Regions from separate parts of the Nocardioides asiaticus genome, predicted to be linked through region 2. Evidence: predicted binding sites of a transcription regulator. Region 2 holds the regulator's gene; each other region holds the start of a gene.
What was found. Region 2 encodes LexA, which represses DNA repair genes until DNA is damaged. Its sites were predicted from a motif close to TCGAACANNTGTTCGA; they were not measured.
Positions count from the first base shown of each region.

Region 1: ABLE53_RS09805 (alpha-ketoglutarate-dependent dioxygenase AlkB) is a predicted target of LexA. The motif match lies at 3,537-3,552, and genes of this name have one in related genera.
Region 3: ABLE53_RS18470 (HNH endonuclease signature motif containing protein) is a predicted target of LexA. The motif match lies at 4,701-4,716, and genes of this name have one in related genera.

Region 1 covers NZ_JBDZDM010000002.1:817,726-824,395, forward strand. The annotation lists gene ABLE53_RS09785 (VWA domain-containing protein) at 1-381, opposite strand, end outside; gene ABLE53_RS09790 (hypothetical protein) at 395-889, opposite strand; gene ABLE53_RS09795 (DUF58 domain-containing protein) at 876-1,757, opposite strand; gene ABLE53_RS09800 (AAA family ATPase) at 1,754-2,770, opposite strand; gene ABLE53_RS09805 (alpha-ketoglutarate-dependent dioxygenase AlkB) at 2,884-3,513, opposite strand; gene ABLE53_RS09810 (GntR family transcriptional regulator) at 3,636-4,340, shown strand; gene ABLE53_RS09815 (hypothetical protein) at 4,337-4,732, opposite strand; gene ABLE53_RS09820 (DUF4031 domain-containing protein) at 4,808-5,116, shown strand; gene ABLE53_RS09825 (MFS transporter) at 5,100-6,326, opposite strand; gene ABLE53_RS09830 (HD domain-containing protein) at 6,381-6,670, opposite strand, start outside.
Region 2 covers NZ_JBDZDM010000001.1:1,168,025-1,174,694, forward strand. The annotation lists gene ABLE53_RS05675 (LysM peptidoglycan-binding domain-containing protein) at 144-503, opposite strand; gene lexA (transcriptional repressor LexA) at 764-1,525, shown strand; gene ABLE53_RS05685 (alkaline phosphatase D family protein) at 1,635-3,317, shown strand; gene ABLE53_RS05690 (phosphatase PAP2 family protein) at 3,488-4,297, shown strand; gene ABLE53_RS05695 (MXAN_6640 family putative metalloprotease) at 4,342-5,913, shown strand; gene ABLE53_RS05700 (class I SAM-dependent methyltransferase) at 5,930-6,670, shown strand, end outside.
Region 3 covers NZ_JBDZDM010000005.1:188,513-195,182, reverse strand. The annotation lists gene ABLE53_RS18495 (MFS transporter) at 1-668, shown strand, start outside; gene ABLE53_RS18490 (mycothiol transferase) at 675-1,172, opposite strand; gene ABLE53_RS18485 (LLM class F420-dependent oxidoreductase) at 1,215-2,216, shown strand; gene ABLE53_RS18480 (hypothetical protein) at 2,282-2,557, shown strand; gene ABLE53_RS18475 (class I SAM-dependent DNA methyltransferase) at 2,557-3,288, shown strand; gene ABLE53_RS18470 (HNH endonuclease signature motif containing protein) at 3,324-4,670, opposite strand; gene ABLE53_RS18465 (purple acid phosphatase family protein) at 4,797-6,155, opposite strand; gene ABLE53_RS18460 (pseudouridine-5'-phosphate glycosidase) at 6,187-6,670, opposite strand, start outside.

The DNA of each region.
Region 1 (6,670 bases), on a different contig from region 2:
GCGGAGCTGGTCGACGATGTTCGTGTAGGCGTCGAGCACCTCGGCGTCCTCGTCGAACATCGACGTCGAGGCGTCCATGCAGAGCACGACGTCGCGGGTCGCGTGGCTGCGCTCGCTGACCGCGGTGGCCTGCGGCCGGGCCGCCAGCCAGACCGCCCCGGTGGCCGCGACGAGCACGGCCACCGTCATCCAGCGGGCCAGCAGCACCTCGCGCCGCGCCAGCGCACGGAACCGGTCGAGGATGCGGATCCGGTCGGAGTGGGCGACCAGCAGCGCGTCGGCCGGCGTACGCCGCCGCGAGCGGACCACCGACCACGCGACCAGGGCAGCCACCACGAGGGCGGCGAGGCCGAGCCCGAGCCAGGGCCACTTCAGATCCATCCGCGCACCGCCCTCATCCCCAGGTCCCCACGACCTCGCGGGCGCGCGAGACGGCCTCGGGGAAGCGGTCCTGCGCGTGGCCCTCGTCGCCGGGCGCGAACGACGGCGGGTACATCAGCGCGACCGCCTCCGCCAGCGGCCGCACGCCCGCCGCGCGGAGGTCGGCGAGGGTCATCCGGTCGGCGGGCAGCGGGGTCACCTCGCCGACGTAGGACCGGACGGTGAGGCTGACCCGCTGGTGCCCCTCGCGGGCGGTGATGACGCCGTCGACGACCGCCCGCTCGATCCGGTCCAGCTCGGCGAGGTGCAGCGGCCGCGGGTCGCGCCGCGGCGGGGGTGGCGCGGGCGGTGGCGGCGGCTCGGGCTTGACCCGCGCCCGGGTCCACCAGGTGACGACGGCGAAGTAGACCGCCACCAGCACCAGGCCGAGCAGCGCCAGCCACAGCCACAGCTCGGAGTGGCTGATCGGGCCGTGGAACTCGCGCGGGAGGTCGTCAGCGACGGGCATGCCGGTGCCTCTCCAGGAGCCGGAAGACCGCCCCGAGCGCGGTCCGCTCGTCGCGCACGCGCTCGTAGGCGATCGCGAGGCCGTCGAGGGTCTCGCGCATGATCTCGTCCTCGGCGGCGGAGTAGGCGGCGTACTCCCGGGCCAGCTCACCGTCGCGCAGCCACTCCGGCAGCCGCCGGCCCGACGCGATCTCGACGGCGCCCCCGCGGCCCTGGTCGAGGGTGGGGTCGAGGTCGTCGAGCGTCACGAACAGCACCTCGTGCTGGACCGCGAGCCGGCGCAGCGCCGCCTCCAGCCCGGGCTCGACGGTGTGCTCGTCGGAGACCACCACGAGGATCGCCCGTCGGCGTACGCTCCGGGCGACGTGGCGCAGCAGCGCGACCAGGTCGGACTCGCCGGCGGACGGCGACACCGCGTCGTGGACGGCGGCGAGCGACTGCTCCAGCGCGACCTCGGTCTCGGCGGCCGGCAGCAGCCGCTGCCGGTCGCGGTCGCCCTCGACGATGCTGACCCGGTCGCCGTGGCGTACGGCGAGCCAGCCGACCACTCCGGCCACGAAGACCGCGAGGTCGCGCTTGACCGCCGTCGGGGTCAGCTGGGCGGCCATCGAGCGCCCGGTCGACACCGCGACCACGACGAGGTGCTGTCGCTCGGCGGTGAACCGCTTGACGAGCAGCTGCCGGCTGCGGGCGGTGGCCTTCCAGTCGATGTCCTTGACGTCGTCGCCCCGGACGTACTCCCGCAGATCGTTGAAGTCCATGCTCCGACCGGTCTGCCGCGAGGCGTACTCGCCCTCGAGCAGGCCGACGACCTTCCGGTGCGCGTGGATCGCGACCCGGGCCTTGATCCGCGGGAGGTAGGTGGTCATGGGCTCGGGACCGCCCTGACGAGCGCGTCGACGATCGTCTCCGGCGCCACCCGCTCGGCGAGCGCCTCGAAGCTGAGGTGGAGCCGGTGCCGCAGCACGCTGTGGCGCAGGTCGCGGACGTCGTCGGGGGTGACGTAGCTCCGCCCCTGCAGCAGCGCCACCGCGCGGGCCGACTGGAAGAAGGCGACGCTGGCGCGGGGGCTGGCGCCGAACTCGACGTAGGCCGCCGCTTGCGGGCCCAGGACGGCGCCGATGTTCCGGCTGGCGTGGACGAGCGCCACGATGTAGCGCTTGATCGCGGGGTCGACATAGACCCGCTTGGCGAGCTCCTGCAGCTCGATCACGTCGGCGGGTGTCGCGACCGGCTCGGTGTCGGCGTGGTCGGGGCCGAGGGTGCCGCTCTCGATCCGGTCGAGCACCGTCAGCTCGTCGGCCTCGTCCGGGTAGGTGACGACCTCCTTGAGCAGGAACCGGTCCATCTGCGCGTGCGGGAGGACGTAGGTGCCCTCCTCCTCGATCGGGTTCTGCGTCGCGAGGACCATGAACGGCCGCGGCAGCGGATGGACGACGCCGGCGATCGAGGTCTGCCGCTCCTGCATCGCCTCCAGGGTGGCCGACTGGGTCTTCGCGCTGGACCGGTTGATCTCGTCGAGGAGGACGAAGTTGGCGTGCACCGGCCCGAGCTGGGTCTCGAACTCGTGGTTGCGCGGGTCGTAGACCTGGGTCCCGATGATGTCGCTCGGCAGCAGGTCCGGGGTGCACTGGATCCGGGAGAAGTGCGCGTCGACGGTCTGCGACAGGGTGGACGCCGCGAGGGTCTTGGCGAGGCCGGGGACGCTCTCGAGGAGCACGTGGCCCTCGGCCAGCAGCGCCACCAGCAGCGCGCTGCGGAGCCGCTCCTGGCCGACGACCCGCTCGCTGAACGCGGTGGTGATCCGGCCGAGGAGCTCACCGGCGCGGGCCAGCTCGCTCTGGGAGGGCGGGGGTGCTGCGGTGGCGGCGGTCGCGGTCATCGTGGCCTTCCGGTCGCTTCCGGGTCGACGGGGACCAGTCTCCCCTGGCCCCGATCTTCCCTCGTCCCCGAAATCCGCAAACCCCCGGCCGGTGGTCCGGCCTCTCGCGCGGCTCAGAAGACGTTGATCGGGCGGAACTGCACGGAGATCCGCGGACCGGCGTGGGCGACCTTCGGGACGGCGTGCTCCCAGGTCCGCTGGCAGCTGCCGCCCATGACGAGCAGGTCGCCGTGGCCCATCTCGATCGACGTGGACTCGCCCCCGCCGCGCGGGCGGAGCGCCAGCTTGCGCGGGTCGCCGACGGAGAGGATCGCGACCATCGTGTCGCTGGTGCGGCCGCGGCCGAACCGGTCGCCGTGCCAGGCGACCGAGTCGCGACCGTCGCGGTAGTAGCAGCAGCCGGCCGTGACGAACGGCTCGCCGAGCTCGTCGGCGTAGTGGGCCGAGAGCGCCCTGCGGGTCGCGGTGAGCGCGGGGTGGGGCAGCTCGTCGTCCTTCAGGTAGGTGTGGACGAGACGGGGGACGTCGACCACGCGCTCGTACATCTGCCGACGCTCGGCCCGCCACGGCACGTCGCGGACGAGGGTGTCGAAGACGTCGTCGGCGTCGGGCAGATAGCCGCGGCGGACGTCGACCCAGGCGCCCCGGGAGAGCGGGATGCGCTCGAAGCCGTCGTCGCCCAGCGGGCGCTCGCCGAGTTCGCCGTCACCGGCGGGTGCGAAGAGCGTGGCCTGGAAGTCCATGCCCTCCACCATAACCCCGGAGGTCGAAAATGTGTTCGAAGTTCGCCATTCTCAGGACGGGCGGCGATTTGCTACCTACTGTTCTCGCCATGGAGCAGGCGGTGGCACCCCCCGGAGGGACAATGAACGCGGGGAGGTCTCTGAAGCACGTGCAGGTCAGGGAGTACGTTCGGTCTCTCGTCACGGGGGTTGCCCCGGGGTCGCCGGCACCCTCCGAGCGCGAGCTGGTCCACCGCTTCGGGGTGGCCCGGATGACGGTCCGCCAGGCGATGGACGCGCTGGTCGTCGAGGGCCTGCTCGAGCGCATCCCCGGCCGCGGCACGTTCGTGGCCCGGCCGCGCCGGGCCACCAGCCCGGTCCTCGGGTTCACCGAGGAGATGGCCCGCCGTGGCCTCCAGGCCGAGTCCCAGACCCTGGTCGCCCGCCGCGAGCACGCCGGCCCCGGCGTCGCCCGCGCGCTCGCCATCCGCGAGGGTGACGGCGTCGTCCACTGGCGCCGACTGCGCCGCGCCGACGGCCTCCCGGTCTGTGTCGAGGACGCCTACCTCGACGAGACGCTGCTGCCGGGTCTGCTCGACGGCGTGATGCCGACCAGCCTGTACGCCGAGCTCACCGCGCGCGACCTGCGCCCCACCTGGGTCGAGGACAACGTCAACGCGGACGTCGCCGGTGCCGAGGAGGCGGGCCTCCTCGAGCTCGCCACCGGCGCCGCCGTGCTCCGCCGTCAGCGGCGGGCGCTCTCCTCGGACCGGGTCGTCGAGGTCTCGCGCTCGGTCTATCGCGCCGACCGCTACACCCTGCGGCTGCAGCTCGGCCGCTCCAGCTAGCTCAGCTCGTCGGGCTCCGTCGCGGGGCCGGCGGCGAGGCCGCCGAGCGGCGCGACGACGTCGCCGCTCTCCTCGCACACCCAGACCGGGTCGGGCCCGCCGAGGTCGGGGGAGATGCTCAGCGAGTGCAGCGGCGCGTGCGGCGGGCAGCTCGTGCAGACCGGCCACCGCTGGGAGCCGCCGGAGACGGCGCCGTCGAAGAGCGCGTCCTGCACGTCCTGGGCGACCAGCCCGGCGACGTACACCAGACCTTCGGGCCACTGCTCGGCCCACCACGCCCGCTCCGACATCGCCTCCTCGAGCGTCGAGACCGTCTCGGCGGTCGCGAGCCGGCGCGCCTCCAGGTCGTGCAAGACCTTCGCGCGAGCCTCGAACAGGGTGGCGGTGTCCATCGGCTCCATGGTTGCGCACGGAGTCAACCTCCGGCTCCGGAGGCGTCGCCGGCGTGCGCCTGCTTTGATGGCCGGGTGATCCTCATCGACCCGCCGAACGCCCCCGGGCACGGACGGCTGTGGTCGCACCTCGCGAGCGACGTGTCGTACGCCGAGCTCCACGCCTTCGCCGGCACGCTGGGGATCCCCGAGCGGAGGTTCGACCGGGACCACTACGACGTCCCGGCCGAGCTGTACGACGACGTGGTGGCCGCCGGGGCGACGCCGGTGTCGAGCCGGGAGCTGGTCGCGCGACTGGTCGCGGTCGGCCTGCGTCGACGGAAGACAGAGGGCCGACGCGAGGCGGGGGCCCGGCGCGCCGACGAGGTCAGGCGCAGACGCTGAAGTCCGACTTCGTCGGCTCGGCCGGGCCGCCGGGGACCGCCACCGGCACCGGACGGGCGACCCGCCGGTGGGCGGCGAGCGCGACGGCCGCGATGGCCAGGCCGCCGAGGCCGCCGAGCAGGAGCCCGGAGCTCCAGCCGCCGGCGTCCATCGCTCGGCCGACGACCGGCGCGCCGAGAGCGCTGCCGAGGGTCAGCGCCGAGCCGTGCCAGCCCATCGCCTCGCCCCGCACCCGGGGCGGGACGAGCCGGGTGAGGTCGTCGACCGTCGCGGTCAGCGTCGGGGCGCAGAAGAGGCCGCTGAGGACGATGAGGACCGCGTAGGTCGGCCGGTCCGGGGCGACGGACACCAGGGCCGCGGTCGCGCCGAGCAGCACGAGGAGCAGCGCCGCCGGCGGGTGACTGCGCAGGGCGCCGTACACCACCGCCCCGACGGCCGAGCCCGCCGCCCACAGCGCCATCACCCAGCCCAGCGAGCTGGTGTGGCCCATCGCGCGCATCGCGGCGACGGAGCCGAGGTCCTCGCTGGTGAGGATCAGCGACGCGGTGACGGTCACGACCAGCACGAGCACCACGCCGGGCGTCATCCAGCTGCGCAGGCTCGCCTTCGGGGTGTCGGTGGACGTGGTCTCCAGGCTCAGCGGCGGGTTGGCGATCCAGAGCGCCACGCCGGCGACGACCGAGAAGAGCTCGCACACCATCAGCGCGACCGGCGTGGGCAGGTAGGTGGCACCGAGGACGCCGAGGACCGGCCCGACCATGAACGAGAACTCGGTGACCACCGAGTCGATCGACAGCACGGCGGTCCGCTGGGCGGGGGAGACGGCGCCGATCAGCACCTGCCGCACGATCGAGAACGACGGCACGGTGAAGAGCCCGGCGATGCCGACGAGCACGATGAGCGGCCAGTACGACACCCACGGCGCGATGCTCCAGCCGACCGCCAGGACGACGAGGGAGGGCGCCACCGCCCGGCGCAGCCCGACCCTGTCGAGCAGCCGGCCGCGCCAGGGGCTGCTGACCGAGAGGGCGATCGCGAGGACGGTGGTGACGATCCCCGCCTCGGCGTACGACCGGTGGAGATGGCCGACCACGTGCAGCGCGACGACGACGGTCGAGGCCGCCATCGGCACGCGGAGGAGGAAGCCGAGAAGGAGGATGCGGCGTACGGCGGCGATCCTGCTGAGCTCGGCGTACGTCGAGAAGCTCACCGGAGGATTCTCCCAGCGAGGCCCTTCGGTGACCTAATCGTTATTTGCGGTCGTCTAGCCGGCCGCTTCGACCGGCGCCAGCGCGCTGAGCTCGCGGCGCAGATTGGCCCGTGCGCGGGTCTCCCAGCGCTCCCGTGCGTAGGGCGTGTGGAAGAGCTGCTCCTTCGCGAGCAGGCCCTGCAGCACCTGGGTCCGGCCGGCCCGGAAGAGCTCGTCGCCGAGGTGGGAGTACTCCTCGCGTACGGCGGCGGCGTACTCGTCGTAGCGGTCGGTGTCGGCCGCCAGGATCGCCAGGTCGGCGTCGGAGAGCACACAGCCGTTGCCGTCGGTGTCGTCGGGGGAGT
Region 2 (6,670 bases):
TGCAAAGCCGGGGCGGGGCGGTCGGACGCTGGTCCTCCCGCCCCGCCCCTCTTTCTCTTCCCCTGTAGGTGCCGCCAGCCGGGGTCGAATCAGCTGACGGCCGTCTGTGGCCGAGCGGCGACGGAGGCAGCCCGGCGGTGTGGTCAGTTCGGGATGCGCAGCGACTGGCCGGCGGCGAGCATGCCGGAGTCGAGCCCGTTGAGGTCCTTGATCTGCTGCTCCATGTCGCGGACGCTGCCGCCGTCGGCGGCGTCGGAGGCGAGATCCCAGAGCGTGTCGCCGGGCTCGACGACGACGGTGTGGGTCGGGACAGCGTTGCCCTTCTCCTGGGCGGCGCCGGAGAGGCCGGCGCCGAGGAACCCCGCCGCGAGCAGCAGACCGAGGGCGACGAGGAACACCACCACGCGGCCGCGGCGGGTCAGCCGCACGCTCGAGCCGCGCCGCGGCGCCCGATCCACGGGCCGGGCCGGGGCCATGAACTGGTCGAGGGTGGTCGTGGTCATCGCCGGTCTCCTGGGGAAGTGGGGTGGCTGGTGCGCTCGACGAGATGTCTACAGACGGCCACCGACAGTTCGGGACGAGCGCCGGATCGCGTCCGTTCGATCACGCATTCGATCGAACACGTGATCGAGAGTAGATCACCTGTTCGAACGAGATCAAGGGCCCGGGCCGAAAAAATGTTCGAACCGCCCGTTGTCCACAGATCGCGACACGCTTCGAACAGATGTTTGAAGTCGGCAACGGCCCGGTCTACCGTGGGCACATGACCAAGCCGACCAAGGAGCCGACCCCGGCGTCCACCTCCGCCAAGCGGTCCACGACCGCCGTGAGCGAGCTTCCCGACGGCCCGCCCGACGCCACCGGGCTGACCCCGCGCCAGCAGCGCATCCTGGCTCACCTGCGCGACTGCATCGAGAAGCGGGGCTACCCGCCGAGCATGCGCGAGATCGGCTCGGCGGTGGGCCTGACGAGCACCAGCAGCGTCGCCCACCAGCTGAAGGTGCTCGAGCAGAAGGGCTTCATCAAGCGCGACCCGCACCGGCCGCGGGCACTCGAGGTGTTCCTGCCCGAGGTCCTCGCGGCCCGCAAGTCGATCTCGGCGGCCGAGGAGACGGCCTACGACGAGACCGGCATCGGCGACGCCAACCCGGAGGCGACCCTCGTCCCGGTCGTCGGCCGGATCGCCGCCGGCGGCCCGATCCTCGCCGAGGAGCGGGTCGAGGACGTCTTCCCGCTGCCGAAGCAGCTCGTCGGCGACGGCACGCTCTACCTCCTGCACGTCTCCGGCGACTCCATGGTCGACGCGGCGATCTGCGACGGCGACTTCGTGGTCGTGCGCCAGCAGCCGACGGCGGAGAACGGCGAGATCGTCGCCGCGATGATCGACGGCGAGGCGACGGTCAAGACCCTTCAGCGCAAGGACGGCAAGGTCTGGCTGCTGCCGCACAACCCGGCCTACGACCCGATCGACGGCACGCACGCCACCATCCTCGGCAAGGTCACCGCGGTCCTGCGGAGCCTCTGACGACTCTCTTGGTCTCGACACCGGCCACTTCGTGTCCGGGCTCGACCAACGATGGGTGAACAACAGCCGCCGGCGCGTCACGCGCCGGCGGCTGCGTCGTTCTCCGAGCGTGACCCACACTCCCCTCGACCGCCGCCGCCTGCTCGCCGGCGGCCTCGGCGCGGGCCTGGCGGGCGTCGGGGCGGCCGTCCTCCCGGCGCCGTACGCCGACGCCGCAGCCGCGCTCCGACACTTCCAGCACGGCGTCGCCTCTGGCGACCCGCTCCCCCACGCCGTCGTCATCTGGACCCGGGTGACGCCGACCGCCGCCAGCAGGCCGGGCTCGGGCAGGGGCCCGCACGTCAAGGTCGGCTGGCAGGTCTCCACCTCGCCGACCTTCAAGACCGTCGTGAAGCACGGCACGTTCACGACCGGCCCGTGGCGCGACCACACGGTCAAGCTCGACGTCACCGGGCTGAGGCCCGCGACGGCGTACAACTACCGCTTCTCGTACGCCGGCCAGCACAGCCGGGTCGGCCGCACCCGCACCGCGCCCGCACCGACGGCGACCCCCGGCCGGATCCGGTTCGGCGTCGTGTCCTGCGCCAACCTGCAGGCCGGCTGGTTCTCGGCGTACCGCCACCTCGCGAAGCGCACCGACCTGCACGCGATCGTCCACCTCGGCGACTACTTCTACGAGTACGGCCCGGGCGAGTACGGCTACGGGCCCGACGACATCGACATCCGCAAGCACCAGCCGGCCCACGAGGTCCACACCCTGGCCGACTACCGGATCCGGCACGCGCAGTACAAGCGCGACCCCGACCTCGCCGATCTCCACGCCCGCTTCCCGTGGATCGTCACCTGGGACGACCACGAGGTCGCCAACGACCAGTGGCGCAACGGGGCGGAGAACAACAGCCCGGGCGAGTACGACTGGAAGGCGCGCAAGACCCACGCCCACAAGGCGTACGACGAATGGATGCCGGTGCGCCTCGACGGGACCGCCGCCCTCGACCAGAGCCACCTGAACGACCGGATCTACCGGCGCTTCAGGTTCGGCACGGTGCTCGAGCTGAGCATGCTCGACCTGCGCTCCTACCGCTCCAAGCAGGTCGACCAGACGACCGACGGGCTGGCCGCCGTCGACGACCCGGACCGCACGATCACCGGCACCGACCAGCTGAGCTGGCTCAAGTCCGGCCTCAGGAACGCGCCCACGACCTGGAAGGTGGTCGGCAACCCGGTCATGATCGCTCCGGTCACGTTCGCCGCGCTGCCGAAGGACGTGATCGGTCCGGTCAACGACGTCACCGGCCTGCTCCCCGACAACGGGGTCGCCTACAACGTCGACCAGTGGGACGGCTACACCGCCGACCGGACCGAGCTCTTCGACCACATCCGCACCCACAGGATCGAGGACGTCGTCTTCATCACCGGCGACATCCACTCGGGGTGGGCGTGCGACCTGCCCTACGACTCCGCGATCTATCCGCTGGGCGGCACCGCCGGGGTCGAGTTCGTCGGCACCTCGGTCACCTCGAGCAACCTCAAGGACATCACCGGCACCCCGGCGCACACGACGAGCCGGGCCGTGGAGACAGCCATCATGGGTGCCAACCGGCACGTGCGCTACCTCGACTTCGACGACCACGGCTACTCGATCCTCGACGTGACCAGACAGCGGGCGCAGATGGACTGGTACGTCATCGGCGACCGGGCCGACAAGAACGCCGGCGTCAGCTGGTCGACGTCGTGGGCGACCACCCGCGGCAGTGGGCGGGTCCACCGGGTCGACGCGCCCGTCCGCTGAACCCGCCGACACCAGGGCCGAAAGGCTCCCAACCTCCCGCTGCCCACCGGCTAGTCTGTGCAGGATCGAGCGACTTCAGCGGGGGCACAGTGCGGGACCAGGGGACCAGCGGCGAGCGGGCTGACGCTCGTACGCCTCCCCTGGAGATCGTCGAGGCGACCGTCGCCACCATGGAACAGAGGGTGAACCGCACCCTATGGGAGCGGCTCGCCGGCGTACGCGCCGGGGTGCGGGAGCTGGTCTTCGTGACCGTGCTCTACATCGCCTACACCTCGTCGCGGCTGCTGGCGAGCGACAACATCGCCGAGGCGAAGAGCCGTGCCCGACAGCTGCTGCAGATCGAGAAGGTCGTCGACCTCGACTTCGAGCGCAGCCTCAACCAGTTCTTCGTCCACCACGAGGTCATCGGGCTGCTCAGCTGCTACTGGTACTCCACGGCCCACTACATCCTCACCCTCACGGTGCTGATCTGGCTCTACGCGCGCGGGCGCGAGCGCTACCTCCCCGCGCGGCGGGCCCTCCTGGTCGGCACGGTCCTCGCCCTGGCGCTCTACCTCATGCTCCCGACCGCGCCGCCGCGCTTCTTCCCGCACCTGTACGACGACGTGCTGCTGCTCCACACCGACCGGGGCTGGTGGGGTGCCGACGCGTCGGCACCCAAGGGGCTCGGCGACCTCACGAACGAGCTCGCGGCGTTCCCCTCGCTGCACTGCGGCTGGTCGCTGTGGGTGGCGATCGTGGTGTGGCGCAACGTGCGCAGCTGGGTGATCAGGATCCTCGCCTGCCTCGGTGCGCTGCTCACCGCGCTGGCCGTCATCGGCACCGGCAACCACTGGACGCTCGACGTGATCGTGGGGTGGATCGTGATCATCGCGGGTGTCGTGGGCGTCTCCGCCTTCGGGCAGCGTCCTACACTGCTGGAGGCCGCACCTGCGGACGAGGACCTCTCGGGACGCCGAGCCGGCGAGCCCTCGCGGTAGGCGTCCAGGGTCGGCCGGACCTGTTGCCGACCGTCTGGTACTCGATGCGTTTCAATCGCTTCCCCGTCCTGCTGTCCCTCCTCACCCTGCTCCTCGCGACCGGCACCGCGGTCTCGGCGCTGCCCGCCCAGGCGCTGATCCCGAGCGCGCCGGACGGCACCCACGGCGCGTCGCGGAACGGCCGGACGGTCTCGACCGTGGCGGCCAGGCGGGCGCTCGAGCACGCCCGCAACGTCCTCACCCAGAAGTCGCCGGACAAGGCGAAGAAGACGCTCGCCTCCGGCCGGGACGCCACCATGGCCCTCACCAACCTCTTCGTCCACCGCGACGAGATGGCCTCGAGCGACCAGACCGAGGCCGCCCGGATGCTCGCCCGGCCGACCGCCGGCAAGCGCCTGTGCAGCACCAAGGTGCCGGTCTGCATCCACTACGTCTCCAGCGGCGACGACAAGTCGAGCTGGAGCTGGGTCAAGACGGTCCGTGGCGTGATGGAGCACGTCTACACGACGTACAAGAAGGCCGGCTACCGCCGCCCGGTCGGTGACGGGTACGCCGGCGGGAAGAAGAACTACATCGACATCTACCTGCGCGATGTCTACGACCAGGGCTACTACGGGTACTGCTCCCCCGACGGCAGCCCGGCGGGTGCGCCGAAGGGCTCGACGATCGCGAAGGCGTACTGCGTCCTGGACAACGACTACGCCCGGAGCCAGTACGGCACCCGGCACACCCCGGTCGAGAACCTCAAGGTGACCGCGGCCCACGAGTTCTTCCACGCCATCCAGTTCGGGTACGACGCCGGCGAGGACGTCTGGCTCATGGAGGGCACGGCGGTCTGGGCCGAGGACGCGATCTACGACGGCATCAACGACAACGTGCAGTACCTTCCCTACGGCCAGCTACGGCACCCGCGGACGGCGCTCGACAAGGCGGGGACCTACAACGTCTACGGCAACTGGATCTTCTTCCGCTACCTCACCGAGCGGTTCCCGAAGAAGAGCGGACCGCTGCCCGTGCTCATCCGCTACATCTGGCAGCAGGCCGACAGCACGCACGGCAAGAAGAAGAACGCCTACTCCATCCAGGCGGTCACCCGGGCGCTGAAGAAGCGCGGCGGCCTGCGCAAGCTCTATCTGCAGTTCTCCGAGGCCAACCACCACTCGCAGCGCAGTTACAGCGAGGGGAGGGCGCAGCACTACCCGGTCGCGCCGGTCACGAAGGCCGTGCGACTGCGGCCGGCCCACAAGAAGGCGACGGCGACCTACTCCCTCAACCACCTGACATCGGCCTCGACCCGGTTCGTGCCGCAGAACGTCCGACCGGCCTACCGGCTGCACGTCACCGTCCACCTGCCCCACCCGGGCCTGCAGGCGGCGACCGTCACGGTCTACCGCAAGAGCGGGAAGCTGCAGAGGTTCCCGGTCAAGCTGGGCCGGCGAGGCTGGGGGTCGGTGTCGGTCCCGTTCGACAACACCCACGTCACGAAGGCCGAGCTGACGATGGTCAACGCCGCGCACATCTACAAGTGCTGGAAGGGGACCTCGTTCTCCTGCCGCGGCAACCCGCAGTACAACGGGCTCAAGGACCACTGGGTCGGCCGGCTGGTCAGGAAGTAGCCCTTCCGGGGCCGAGATGGAGCGGGCGCTCAGCTTCGGTGCCGTCGCCGAGGCGTACGAGCGCTTCCGGCCCGACTACCCGTACGCCATCGTGACGCTCGCCGCCGACGCCGCCGAGGGCGCGGTGATCACGGCTGTGGAGGTCGGCGCCGGAACCGGCAAGGCGACCCGGGTGTTCGCCCGAGCCGGCATCGAGATCACCGCGACAGAGCCCGACGAGGCCATGCTCGCGGTCCTCACGCGGGTGTGCGCCGGCCTTCCGGTTCGGCCGATGTCGGCAAGGTTCGAGGACCTCGACCCGGCGCGGCTCGGGACGTTCGACCTGCTGTACGCCGCGGCGGCGTGGCACTGGACCGACCCCGCCACCCGGATGGACCGCGCGGCGGCCCTAGTCCGGCCGGGTGGAGCGGTCGCGCTGCTCGGTGGGCCGGCCGAGATCGCCGACGAGCGCCTCGCGACGACCGAGGCGGAGCTGACCGCCCGCTACCTCCCGGGCGGTGCCTCGATCCCACCGCCGACGACCGGGACGGGTGGGCTCGACTGGCCCGGCGACGATCTGCTCGCCGACCGACGCTTCGAGGACGTCCGCCAGCGGGTCATCCAGCGCCGCTACACCGTCGCGCGCGAGGACCATCTGGGCTATCTGCGCACCGTGTCGGCGTACCGCCTGATGTCGGGCGGTGACCGACGGGCGCTCTTCGACGAGCTGCGGGCCGCCCTGCCCGACGAGGTGGCCGTCGAGGCGGACATCGTGGTC
Region 3 (6,670 bases), on a different contig from region 2:
CCGGGCTCCGCTCGGTCTGGGAGGGCTTCGCCTACCTGCGCTACCAGCCGGTGCTGCTGATGTCGTTCGTGGTCGACCTGATCGCGATGATCTTCGGCATGCCGCGGGCGCTGTTCCCCGAGATCGCGCACGTCAGCTTCCACGGTCCGGAGGACGGCGGCATCGCCTTCGCGCTGCTCTTCGCGGCGATCCCGGCCGGCGCGGTGATCGGCGGCGTCTTCAGCGGCTGGATCTCGCGGGTCGAGGCGCAGGGCATGGCGGTGATGTGGTGCATCGTCGTCTGGGGCCTCGGCATCACCGGCTTCGGCCTCACCGTCGCTCTCGCCGGGCACGCCAGCGGACTGATGCTGGGGATCGGGCTGGTCTGCATGATGGTCGCCGGCGCCGGCGACATGGCGTCGGCCTCGATGCGGTCCGCGATGCTGCAGTCGGCGGCGGACGACAACGTCCGCGGCCGGCTGCAGGGCGTCTTCACCGTCGTCGTCGCCGGCGGCCCGAGGATCGCCGACGTGGTCCACGGCGGGGCGGCAGCGATGCTCGGCACCGCGGCCACCACCGCCGGCGGAGGCGCGCTCGTGGTCGTCGGGATGGTGCTGTGCGGGCTGCTGGTGCCGTCGTTCCTGCGGTTCCGGATGGCCCGCGCGCAGCCGGAGACCGAGCCAGCCTGACCGGATCTACAGCAGTCCGCGGACGTACGCCGCCTGGCCGAGGTGCTGGGTGTCGTCGTTGACGACGCTGACCAGGCGTACGCCGAGGGTGACCGGCGGGTCCCAGCGGGTGTCGACGACCCGGTCGAGGTCGCTCTCCTTCACTGTGTCCAGGAACGCGACCGTGGCCTCGTGGGTCGCGGTGAGATAGGCAGCGAGCTGCTCGGCGCTCGCCCGCACCTGCCCGACCTCGTCAGTGGACTGGCCGTAGCCGGTCGCGCGGACGGAGAACGGCAGCGCGAACGTGCCGGCGAAGCCCTGCGCGGTCCACACCTGCTCGGTGCCGGCGACCTCGGCCACGTGGTCGTCCTGGACCCGGGTGAGGTGCCAGACCAGCCATGCGATGGTGTTGGCGTCGGGGGCGACGCGGTGGGTCAGCTGGTCCTCGGTGAGACCGTCGACGACCGCCGTACCCCCTTCCACGATGCGCCCGAACGCGTCCTTCAGCAGGTCTGCTGGTGTCATACCTGCGACGTTACGCCGGCGCCCAACGGGTACCGCCCCGTCATGACGAACTTCGGCTACACCCTGATGACGGAGCAGAGCGGTCCGCGCGAGCTCGTCTCGTACGCGGTGGCCGCCGAGCAGCTCGGCTTCGACTTCGAGGTCTCCAGCGACCACTACTCGCCCTGGCTGACCGAGCAGGGGCACTCGCCGTACGCCTGGTCGATGCTCGGCGCGGTCGCCCACGCGACCGAGCGGGTCGGCCTGATGACGTACGTGACGTGTCCGACGATGCGCTACCACCCGGCCGTGGTCGCGCAGAAGGCGGCGACGCTCGCGCTGCTCAGCGACAACCGCTTCACCCTCGGCCTCGGCAGCGGGGAGAACCTCAACGAGCACACCGTCGGTCGGGGCTGGCCGGCGCTGCAGACCCGGCACGAGATGCTGATGGAGGCGATCGACCTCATCCGAGCGCTGTACGCCGGCGACCTGGTCACCTTCCGCGGCGAGCACTTCTCGGTCGACTCGGCGCGGATCTGGGACCTGCCGGAGGAGCCGGTCCGGATCGCCGTCGCGGTCGCCGGCGACCGTGCCGTCGGCGACCTCGCGCCGCTCGCCGACGACCTGATCGCCACCGAGCCGAGGTCGGACCTGATCGAGTCCTGGAACGTCGCCCCGGGCACGCGGAAGATCGGGCCCACCGAGGTCGACGGTGCGCGGGCGATCGGCCAGCTGCCGATCTGCTGGGACCCCGACGAGGACACAGCGGTCAAGCGGGCCCACTCGCAGTTCAGGTGGTTCGGCGGCGGGTGGCGGGTCAACTCCGACCTGCCCACGACCGCCGGCTTCGCCGGCGCCACCGAGTTCGTCCGCCCCGAGGACGTGGCCTCGAGCATCCCGTGCGGGCCCGACCTCGACCGGATCGTCGAGGCGGCCTCGGCGTACTGGGAGGCCGGCTTCACCGACATCGCGCTGGTCCAGATCGGCGACGAGGGGCAGCAGCGGTTCCTCGACGAGGCCGCCGGTCCGCTGCTCGAGAAGCTGCGCGCCGCCGCGCCGGCCTGACGTCCTGCGTGAATCGGCTTCTGAATCGGCTTCCGGCCGGTGGGCGGAGACGGTAGGAACGTCGCATGAGGCTGGTCGCGCTCGGGAGCTCCTTCGCCGCAGGGCCGGGCATCCCGCCCGTCGTCGACCGGCCGCAGCGACCCCGCCGGCTCACCCGGCCGCTGCTGCGGCTCGTCCCTCAGCTCGACGGGCTGCCCGCGCATGCTCTACCACCCCAACTCCGCGGGCATGGCGGCCGTCGCCGACGCGATCGCGGCGACGCTGGGGTCGTGAGGCCGATGGCCGACACCGACCTCGCCCACCTCGAGCTGGCACTCGCCCCCACGAGGGCCGCCCGCTGATGCGCGAGCCCGACGCCGCCTTCGCCGATCCCCGGCAGGCAGCGCTGTACGACGTCTTCGACGACGACCGCTCCGACCTCGACGCCTACGTCGCGATCGCACGTGAGATCGACGCGAAGGTCGTGGTCGACCTCGGCTGCGGCACCGGCTCCCTCGCCGTACGGCTGGCGGCGCTGGGTCTGGAGGTGATCGGCGTGGACCCGGCAGCGGCGTCGTTGGACGTGGCGCGCGGGAAGCCGCATGCGGGGCTCGTCACCTGGGTGGCCGGCGACGCGACGGCCCTCGACGGTCTGCCCCTCACGGCCGAGCTGGTCGTCATGACCGGCAACGTCGCCCAGGTCTTCGTCTCGGACGACGACTGGCACCTCACGCTCGCCGCCGTGCGGGGGATCCTGCGCCCGGGAGGTTGGTTCGTCTTCGAGACCAGGCGCCCGGAGGCTCGCGCCTGGGAAGGCTGGGATCTCGAGCCGACCGCCGTGCCGCTACCCGACGGCACCGTCGCGACCGTGTCCAGGAAGGTCACCGAGGTCGCACTGCCCTTGGTGACCTTCGAGTCGGCGACCATCCTCGGCAACGAGGTCCTGCACTCGTCATCGACGCTGAGGTTCCGCGAGCGCGACGAGATCGTTCGCGACCTCGAGCGCCACGGCTTCGAGGTCGCGGACGTGCGTGATGCGCCCGACCGTCCCGGCAAGGAGTTCGTCTTCATCACCCGCTGCGGAGCAGGGTGACTGGTCGCTCCGGTTGCCGAGGTCGGGCAGATCTCTCAGCCGGTGGCGGCGGGTGGTGACTCGCCCGGGTGGAGCTCGGTGGTGCCGCCGCCTTGGTGTCGGAGGTATTGGAAGCCGTGGGGGCTGGTCCAGAGGAACACACCGGGGCTGAGTTGTCGGTAGGTCCAGCCGTCGTGGGTCTTCGCACGGTGGTGCAGGCGGCAGAGCTTGGCGAGGTTGCGGCTCTCGGTCCTGCTGCCGGTCTGGTCGGCCCGGTAGGGGTCGATGTGGTCGGTGTCGGTGTGCCACGCGGGTCGGTGGCAGTGCGGGAAGGCGCAGGTCTCGCAGATCAGGGCGGCCTGGACGTGCTGCGCCTGACTGGGCGTGTAGCCCTCACGGTCGATCACCGCGTTGAGGTCGATGACCTGGACCGGCTTGATCACGGTGCCGGGGGTGGTGGCCCACTCGTGGATGCGCTCGATCGGGACCACGGCGGAGAAGTTGTCGACCCGGACCAGGCCGGTGCCGGCCAGGGCACCCTTGTCGAGGTGGCAGTACAGGTGCAGGACCTTCGCGGTCCCGCCCGCCTGGCCGCCGGTGTAGTGCCGGGCCAGGATCCCCAGTGCCTTGGCGCGCCGTCGGTCCAGGGCCCAGGTGGCCCATTCGGGATGGTCGGGGTCGGTGAGCAGCCCGTTGGCGATCGCTGCGACCGCGGACTCCAGGTCGGCGGCGTCGGCCAGGTCGAGCGTGGCCTCCAGCAGCGCGTGACCACCGATCCCGGTCTCACCGGCCACGGGACGTGTCTCGATGGTGGCGTGGTGCTCGCTGGTCTTCTCCTCGGCCTCGAGGGCGGCGGTCTCGGGGTCGAAGGCGGCCATCGCCTCCTCGGCGAGCCGGCCGAGCCCGGCCCAGGACCAGCGTTCGGCGGTCGGGGCCACCTGGGCATCGACCCAGGCGGCGGCCTGGGCGGTGAGGTGTTTGGTGTGCTCGGCGATCCGCCGGGCCTTCCAGGCCGGGAGCGTGTAGTCGAGCACCCGCGCCCAGGTGGCCGGGAGGCGGTGGCGGAGCTCGAGGACGTCGCCGACCAGCTTGCGGGCGCTCATCGCCGAGACGCCGAGGACGGGGCCGAGCTCGACGACCGCGAACTCGCTGACCAGCGGCGCGCCCTCGCCGGCCAGCGGCAGCCCGCGGTCGCCGGCCAGGTCCGACCCGGTCTTCTCGACCGCCGGCTGCCTCGCCGAGTCGGCGTCGGTCGCGTCGAGGGCGTGCATCGCCGCGTAGTCGGCGACCAGGGCGAGCGTCTCGGCGGCGGCGCGGTTCTCCTCAGCCCGTGACCCGGCGACCGCGGCCAGGACCGCGGCGGGGTCGGCCGGGTCGTGGTGGGTGCCGGGAAGGTTCGCCATAACACGATTCTACCTCGCGATCGCCCATATTAGAACAGGTGAGCGAAATATCCCCAAGGGCGATCGAGACTTCATATGTCATGTCGCAGGACCCGGGCCAGAGGCCAGGGAGGCGACGCCCAAGAGCTAGGAGGTGCGCCGCATGGTGAGCGTGTCGAGGACCGCACCGGAGGTGGAGAGGGTGCGGAGCTTCATCGTGGCCGTGCCCCACTTGTTCGGTGGAGTGACGTCGAGGAAGGCGATGGAGTGCTCGGCGGAGGCGACGGCGTTCCACGTGGTGATCTCGGGGACCTTGAGGCCGCCCCTGACCGTGACGTACGACGTCGGCAGGCCGACCTCGGGGTACGCCGAGGCGCCCGCGCCGCCGGCGGTGACGTAGACGGTCCCCTTGTTGGTGGTGACCGTGCCGCCCTTGGGCGCCTCCTGGACCGGCGACCCGTCGCGCATCAGGTGCGTGCGCTCGTAGCAGTGGTTGTGGCCGTTGACGACCAGGTCGACCTGGTGCTTGTCGAAGATCGCCTCCCAGCGGTCGCGGACGCCACCGTCGGACGCGTGCGCCATGTTGGTGCAGTAGGCGCACTGATGGAAGCCGACGACGATGAAGTCGACGTCGTCGCGCCCGCGGAGGTACCGGAGCCGGGAGTCGAGCCAGTGGTCGAGGGCGCTGCCGAGGTAGCCGTTGTTGCGGGTGTACTCGTAGGTCGCGTCGTTGCCGTCGAGCGCGACGAAGGCGACGTTGCCATGGACGAAGGAGTACGTCGCCCGGCCGCCCTTCACGCCGTTGCGCGGGTTGCGGAAGCGGGCGAAGTAGCCGGCGTACCCCAGCTCCCCGTTGCCGTTCTCCATCTCGTGGTTGCCGACGGTGGTCATCCACGGGATCGCCCGGGCGCTCGGCTGGATCTGCCGGAGCCAGGTGTCCCAGACCCCGAAGTCCTGCTGACTGCGGGAGCTGGTGCCCATCCCGCCGGAGTCGGCGTAGCACAGGTCGCCGACGACGAACGCGAACGCCGGCTTCTGCCGGTTCAGCAGCGCGACGTGCTTGGCCGCCGCCGTGTTGACGCCCATGTCGCCGAACGCGGCGAAGCGGAACGCCCGCTGCCCCCTCGGCGGGGTCCGGAAGGTCCCGGCGCGGACCGTGCCGCCGGCGTGCCGGAGCCGGTAGTGGTACGTCGTACCGGGCCTCAGGTCGTGCAGCCCCACGTGGTGGTAGACCGTGTCGACGCCGAGCGAGGAGACGCTGTCGGCGCCGACGGTGCGGCCGTAGCGGGTCGTCGTCCCGAGGTCGAGGACCGGCTTGCGGACGGAGCGCGGCGTCGACCACGAGACGTTCATGGCCGAGCGCGGGGTGAGCCCGTAGGACAGGTGGATGCCGGACGGCGCGACCGCCGACCAGCCCGGCTGCGTCCACAGCACCGGGCCCGCGAGCGCGCCGGCCCCGCCGGCCAGCCCGGTCTTCAGCAGCGTACGGCGGGTCGTCTCGGTCATGACCCCTGCAACGGGAGTGGCCGAGCGGTGGTTACGGAACGCCGGGTGAACAGTAGGCGGAGGCGACGGCCGCGGCGAGCCGCGCGTTGTGGCGCACGAGCGCGATGTTGGCGACCAGGCTGTCGCCGCCGGTGATCTCGACGATCCGGGCGAGGAGGTACGGCGTGGTGTCCTTGCCCCTGATCCCCCGCGCGTCGGCGTCGGCGAGGGCCTGCTCGATGATCCCGCCGATCCGGTCGGCCGGGATCTCGTCGTCGGCGGGGATCGGGTTCGCGACGACCAGGCCGGTGGAGAGGTCGAGGTCCCAGGTGGCGCGCATGACGTCCGCGATCTCCGCAGCCCCGTCGACCCGCATCGGCGCCGCGTGGCCGGAGGAGCGCGAGTAGAACGAGGGGAACTCGTCAGCCCCGTTGACCAGTACCGGCACGCCGTACGTCTCCAGCGTCTCGAGGGTCAGCCCGATGTCGAGGATCGACTTCACGCCGGCGCTGACGACGGCGACCGGCGTACGCGAC